Regions from separate parts of the Sphingomonas sp. LR55 genome, predicted to be linked through region 2. Evidence: riboswitches for the same ligand, from Rfam matches in the RefSeq annotation. Region 2 holds a riboswitch; each other region holds the start of a gene.
What was found. Region 2 has a riboswitch for cobalamin ahead of QP181_RS11850 (TonB-dependent receptor plug domain-containing protein). Riboswitches for the same ligand answer to the same signal wherever they lie in the genome.

Region 1 (2,261 bases), 1.4 Mb from region 2:
CGACCCGGTCCGGCTGACGACGATCCGCACCGGCTTCTGGGGCGATACCATCGTCACCTGGATCTACGACCTGCATTACCGGCTGCTCCTGGAGAAACCCGGCGGCATCGTCATGGGAATCGCCGGGATCGTCATGCTGCTGATGATCGCCAGCGGGATCTGGGCGTGGTGGCCACGCCCCGGCGGCTGGTGGCGCGCGCTCCGCTTCAAGCGCGACGCCGCTCCGATCCGCCGGCTGTACGACTGGCACAAGCTGATCGGCCTGGCCGGCGCAATCCTGCTGCTCGTCGTCACCGCGACCGGGGTGATGCTCGACCTCCCCGATCAGACGCGGGCAGTCATCACACGTGTCTCGCCGCTCTATCCCATGCCGGCGCTCAAGGTTGTCGCGCCGGGCGAGCCCGTGTCGGTCGACCGACTGGTCACGGTTGCCGAGCGCCGCTTTCCCGGTGCCGCACTCGCCTGGATCGAAACCCCCGCCTCGCCGACCGGCACCACGCGGATCAATCTCGCACAGGACGGCGAGCCAAGCCGCCGCTTTCCGCGCACCAACGTCTGGCTCGATCCTTATACCGGCGCCATCCTCGCGACCCGCGACGGCCTCGCCGAGACACGCGGCGACGTCGTGATGAACTGGCTCCACCCGCTGCACGGCGGCGAGGCGTTCGGATTGGCGGGGCGCGTCCTCGCCTTCGCCGCCGGGATCGTCCCGATCGCGCTGTTCGTGACCGGCGTGCTGCGCTGGCAACGACGGCGGCACCCGCAAAGGACGATTGGCACCCGGCACGAACCCGGCTAGCACGACGTCAGAGCGGCCGGTTCGACCGGTGGCTCGCTAGATCGCGTCGGTGCCCGGAAGGGCTTGATTGGGAATGCGGTGCGGACGGTTCGCCGTCCTATGCCGCGGCTGTCCCTGCAACTGTAAGCGGCGAGCGAAGCGCACGAGCCCTCTTCGCGAGGGCAGCCACTGGGCCGAAAGGCCTGGGAAGGCGGTGCGCCGAGCCTTGACCCGCGAGCCAGGAGACCTGCCGGCGTCTGGTCGCTCTTGTCCCGGTCCAGGGGGTGACCGAGGCACGGTGAACGCCGCCTGCGTGACACTGGCTGAGCGACGACCATGTGGCGGGGGCCGCATCGGCGTCGTGCGTCGGCCGCTCATGGCGTCCGGTCGTCGCATGGCCCGGCCGTTCGCGGCAGGCCCCCGTCCTCGTCGGACGCTGCGGGGTTATTGCATGACGACTTTGACGATTGAGCGACCGACGCGGGGTTCGACACGCAAACGCATCGGCTGGATGTTCTTTGGCCTGATCGTGGCCAACATCGCGGCGTGGTGCTGGGCGTTCTCGCTGTTCCACGCGCAGCCGCTGATGCTCGGCACGGCGCTACTCGCCTGGGGCCTCGGCCTGAGGCACGCGGTCGATGCGGACCACATCGCCGCGATCGACAACGTGACGCGGAAACTCATGCAGGACGGCCAGCGCCCGATCGCGGTCGGCTTCTGGTTCGCGATCGGCCATTCGGGGATCGTCCTGATCGCTGCCGTCGCGATCGCGCTCACCGCCAGTGCGCTGTCGCAGTTCGAGGCATTCAAGCAGGTTGGCGGCGTCATCGCCACCGTCATCTCCGCCGTGTTCCTGTTCACGATCGCGGCGATGAACCTGATCATATTGCGCTCGGTTTGGCGCACCTTCGGTCATGTCCGCAGCGGCGGTATTTATGTCGAGGAAGACCTGGACCTGCTGCTCGGCAACCGCGGGCTGCTCGCGCGGCTGTTCCGACCGATGTTTCGGCTCGTCACGCGCAGCTGGCACATGGCCCCGCTCGGCTTTCTGTTCGGCCTTGGCTTCGACACCGCCACCGAGGTCGCGATCCTCGGCCTGTCCGCGAGCCAGGCCGCCGACGGGTTCTCGATCGGCACCGTCCTCGTACTCCCCGTGCTGTTCGCGACCGGCATGGCGCTGGTCGACACCGCGGACGGCGTCGTCATGCTCGGCGCGTACGAATGGGCGTTCGTGAAGCCGATCCGCAAGCTCTACTACAACATCACGATCACGCTGATCTCCGCGATCGTCGCGATCGCGATCGGCGGGATCGAGACGCTCGCGCTGCTTGGCGCAAAGCTCGGCCTGACGGGCGGCATCTGGGATCTGGCAGCCGCACTCGGCGAGAACTTCAACGGCCTAGGCTTCGCGATCATCGGCCTGTTCGTGCTGTGCTGGGTCCTGAGCTTCGCCATCTACCGCTGGAAACGCTTCGATGAGATC
Region 2 (2,261 bases):
AAGCTCGGGTCGTAATTGTCGCGGTTGATGTCGGCGATCGTGAACGCGACGCGGTTGTTGAACCGGCCGTCGGCGAAGTTCGCGTGCAGCCCTGCGTAACCGTAAGCCTCGCGCGTCTTCGAATTTTCGGGCGTGTCGGCGAGCACGTAATCGGGAGCCGGAAACCCATCGATCTCGACGCGGCTGTCGGCGAAATAGCCGCGCAGGTCGAGGCCGATGCCCGGTGCGAACTCGACGCCCACGCGCCCGGTCGCGCCATATTGGCGATAGCCGTCGCGCTCGGTGCCGCTGGCCGCGGACGAAATGCCGTCGGTGCGGAGATAGCCGCCGGTCAGCGATCCCGACACCGGCCCGGTCTTGCCCGAGACGCCCGCGCTCGCGAACAGGCTGTCGGCATAGCCGTACTCGGCGTTGGCGCGCGCCTGCACGCCTTCGGTCGGTGCCGCGGTAATGATGTTGACGACGCCGCCGATCGCCTGGCTGCCCCATGGCACCGAGTTCGGGCCGCGGAGCACCTCGATCCGCTCGACCGAGCTCGACAGGAGATTGCCGAAGTTGAAGCCGCCGCCGGTCGACGACGGATCATTGACGCGGACGCCGTCGATCACGACGAGCGTCTGGTCCGCCTCGGCACCGCGGATACGGACGCTGGTCAGCGCGCCGACCGTGCCGTTGCGCGTTACCGTCACGCCCGGCGTGGTCGCGAGCAGATCGGAGACGACAACGGTCTGGCGGCGCTCGATCTCGGCGCGGTCGATGACGGTGACGGCCTGGCCGATCTCGCTCAGCGGTTGCGCGGCGCGGGTTGCGGTGACGACGACTTCGGGCGCGTCGGGATCGGGGATGGTCTGGGCGAAAGCGGGCGCTGCGATCGCCGCGGCGCCGAGCAGAAGGAAGAATTTCGTCATGGGTACGTCCTAAGCAAAACCGCCTGCGACCATTCGCGGGGCGGCCAGACGTCTCTCGCTCGAGGAAACCCGGCTGGACCGGAGCACTCGTCCGCGCCGGACACCCGCCCGCGCAGTGGATCGACCGTGAGAGGCAGGTCTCCTGGCTTCCGGGTCGCCGCGCCCACCCCGCCTTCCCAGGTCGAAACCCAGTGGCATATCGGGGTGGCCGCTATCCGGTCACAGTTGCGGGTACAGCGCCGGTCTTGCGGATTCCCGCGCACCGACTTCCCTTTTGATCCCGTCGCCGGGAACCCTTCACGGGAGTGGCATTAGTCGCACGCCAGACACGGGTCAACGCGGGGGATAAGGAGCATCGACCCGCGATAGCACGCGCTGGCGGTAAAGCTGGCTCACCGTCTATCGCACCACCCCGGCGGAGGCCGGGGCCCAGTTGGGTAACGTCGCTAACGGAGCGCGGTCCTTCGTTACTACGACCTTGCCAACTGGGCCCCGGCCTCCGCCGGGGTGGTGGCGTATTGGTCAGAACGTCGCTTACCCTTCCTTGTTCTCCCGCGAAGGCGGGAGCCCAGACTGGGTCCCCGCCTTCGCGGGGAAACACGCTGTCTCCGTTTTCCTTGGTAGGGAGGATATCACCGCCCGCCGTAACGCAGCCCTACCCAGATCGTCCGCGGCGTTGCGCGTTCGACGATGTTCGCGCCGCTGATCCCTGCCTCGACGCGCTCGTTGAATAGATTTTCCCCGCGTAGTTCGGCGACAAGCGAGCGCAGGATCGGCAGCGCGGCATAGGCATCCAGCGTCGTCGCGGCCCCAAGCACCCGCGTATTCTGGTCGTCGTCATACTGCCGGCCGACATGACGCACGGTCAGCGACAGCGCCGCCGAGTCGTGCCGCCAGTCGACCGTCCCCGACATCTGGTCGCGCGGGGTCTGCGCCGGTCGCAATCCGTCCAGAGCGGCGGTGATCCCCGAACCCTCGACCTTCGAGTTCGTGTGCGACCACGATGCTTGCACGCCCAGCGGACCCGGTCGATACGACGCATCCAGTTCGAAGCCATGCGCGCGGATCGCATCGAGGTTCTGGCGGACGCGGTAGGTGGCGACCCCCGGCAGCACCTGCGGCGGGTTGGTCGTCGTGACGTTGGCAATCGCGTCCTTCAACCGGTTGTAGAAATAGGTCGCGGCGATGCTCACGCCCGGTGCCGGCGTCAGCGTGACGCCTCCCTCGACCCCGGTCAGCCGCTCCGGCGATAGCAAGGCGTTCGCCGCGGTCGCATCATTGCCTACACGGAACGGCCGGTACAGTTCGTTGAGCGTCGGCAATCGCCATCCGCGATAGCCGGCGGCCCGCAGC
Region 3 (2,261 bases), 1.9 Mb from region 2:
GCAGCACGGTTGGTGACAGCCCGACCGCCATGACGAAGGTGATCAGGGTGACGAGCTGAATAGGATCGATCGCACCGAGCGTTGCGGCTGACAGGCCCGCAAACGCGCACGGCATTTCAGCCTTGCCGTGGTCCCGCGACTTGCCGTGATCAGGCATGTCGCCGTGCATACCCGGCATTGCCATCGTCACGGCTCGAGGGGCGACGCCGGAACATAGCTCGATTGTGATCCGGCCGTGCTCGCTGCCGATCATGTACCCGGCCGGCACGAGCAGCTTGAGCAACAGCGTTGCCGCGCACACGAGCACGGCGAAGTAGCGTTGCGCTAGGAGGCGACGAACGGCGAACACCGGACGCGGGTAGCGCAGGCAGGCAGTCCTGTCATTGCCGTGTCGATCTCCCCTGCAAACGGACGGGATCAAAGAAGGCCGAGGCTGTCTTGCCGATCGGAACCATCCCCGGTACGCAATGTCTGTCAGGCCGGAGAAGTATCTCCGACCCGACAATGATCGCGCTGGTGTCCCGAGAGGGACTTAATAGGGAACACGGTGTGGGAGACGCTCTCCCGAAGCCGAGGCTGTCCCTGCAACTGTAAGCGGCGAGCGAGACATACATCGCGTCCTCTTCCGGAGGGTGCAGCCACTGGATCAACGCCATAACGGCCGAGATCCGGGAAGGCCGTATATCGAGCGACGACCCGTGAGCCAGGAGACCTGCCAGCGTCTGGTCGCTCTTGCTTTGATCCAGGGGATGGTCGGGGCACGGTTCTTCCGTCTGGGCGACGAACGAGCGGCGGGGGTCGCATCGGTTCGTGTCGCGGGCGCTTGCGTCCGCCTGCCGACGCGTGCCGACCGTTCGCAGCGGACGCCCCCGTCCGAAGTCGCTTGGCGCACGGGGGACGGACATGCAGAATCTGAGATTACGAACAAAATGGCTCGAATGCGTGGCTATCGCTTCGGCATGTAGCACCACACCAGCATGGGCTCAGAGGCAAGACACCGAGGCTGTGCCGTCACAGGCACCAAACGACATCGTCGTATTCGGCCGCGGCGAAGCGAAGATCGGTGTTGCGCATGCAGCAAGTGAGGGCACCGTCGCCGGTGCCGACCTTCTGATTCGCCCTCTGCTGCGCGTTGCCGAACTGCTGGAGGCGATCCCTGGCATGGTCGCTGCGCAGCATTCGGGAAGCGGCAAGGCCAATCAGTATTTCCTGCGTGGCTTCAATCTCGATCACGGTTCGGACTTCACGACCTATATCGACGGGGTGCAAATGAACCTGCGCACCCACGGTCATGGCCAGGGCTATCTCGATCTCAACGGACTGATACCGGAGATCGTCGCGCGCGAGGATTTTCGCAAAGGGCCATACCGTGCCGATGGCGGCGACTTCGCGCTGGCGGGGGCTGCGTACATGACCACGATCGACAGCTTTGCCCGGCCGTGGCTTTCGGTTGAGGGCGGCTCTTATGGCTATGGTCGGATCGCCGCGGGCGGGACGATTGACGGGATTGGTGCGGGGAAGCTGACGCTCGTCGCGCAGACCAAGGTCTACGACGGACCATGGGAGGAGCCTGAGCATCTGCGACACGCATCTGGCTTCGCGAAGTATGCCGCTCCAGCTGGCGCAGGCCAGCTCGAAGCCTCGCTCAACGCCTACCGCGCGACCTGGCGTCCGACAGAACAGATTCCCGAGCGCATAATCGGTACCGCGCTCTGCAAGGACGTGTTCTGCTCACCCGATCCGACGGCGCGGGGTGAAACGACACGGCTCGTCGGCAACGTCGCGGTCCGCCAGCCTGACTGGCACGCCAATGTCTATGGTCAGTTCTACGACTGGTCGATGTATTCGAACCCGACCTACACCGATCCGGAGGGGACCAGCGCGCAGATCCGCCAGTTCGACAAACGCTGGATCGTCGGTGCAAGGGGCGAAAAGCGCTGGACGGTCGCACCGACCCTTGCCGTCTCGCTCGGTACCGAAGAGCGCTACGACCATATCGGCAGCGTCGGTGTTTATCGCACTAGTGCGCGATCGTTCCTGTCGTCGCTCGGCCGCTACCATGTCGAGGAGGCGTCGGCAGCTTTGTATGGCGAAGCGACTTGGACACCGGTCACTGGTCTCCGACTGATCGGCGGGGTGCGCGGTGATTATTATCATTATGTCGTGCGCGCGGGATCAGGCGGCGGCGGTAGCCGGCGAGGGCAGTGGAGACGATACGATCCTGTCACCGAAGGCGTCGATCGCGTACTCACCAACCGATC

Region 1: it holds a riboswitch for cobalamin, as region 2 does, so the genes downstream of both, QP181_RS05375 (HoxN/HupN/NixA family nickel/cobalt transporter) here and QP181_RS11850 (TonB-dependent receptor plug domain-containing protein) in region 2, are expected to answer to the same signal.
Region 3: it holds a riboswitch for cobalamin, as region 2 does, so the genes downstream of both, QP181_RS03215 (TonB-dependent receptor) here and QP181_RS11850 (TonB-dependent receptor plug domain-containing protein) in region 2, are expected to answer to the same signal.

The regions. Positions count from the first base shown of each region.
Region 1 covers NZ_JASPFO010000001.1:1,125,843-1,128,103, reverse strand. The annotation lists gene QP181_RS05380 (PepSY-associated TM helix domain-containing protein) at 1-799, shown strand, start outside; cobalamin riboswitch at 830-1,047, shown strand; gene QP181_RS05375 (HoxN/HupN/NixA family nickel/cobalt transporter) at 1,230-2,261, shown strand, end outside.
Region 2 covers NZ_JASPFO010000001.1:2,490,527-2,492,787, forward strand. The annotation lists gene QP181_RS11850 (TonB-dependent receptor plug domain-containing protein) at 1-908, opposite strand, end outside; cobalamin riboswitch at 1,024-1,221, opposite strand; gene QP181_RS11855 (TonB-dependent receptor) at 1,541-2,261, opposite strand, start outside.
Region 3 covers NZ_JASPFO010000001.1:637,925-640,185, forward strand. The annotation lists gene QP181_RS03210 (DUF2946 family protein) at 1-349, opposite strand, end outside; cobalamin riboswitch at 498-734, shown strand; partial or broken gene QP181_RS03215 (TonB-dependent receptor) at 904-2,261, shown strand, end outside.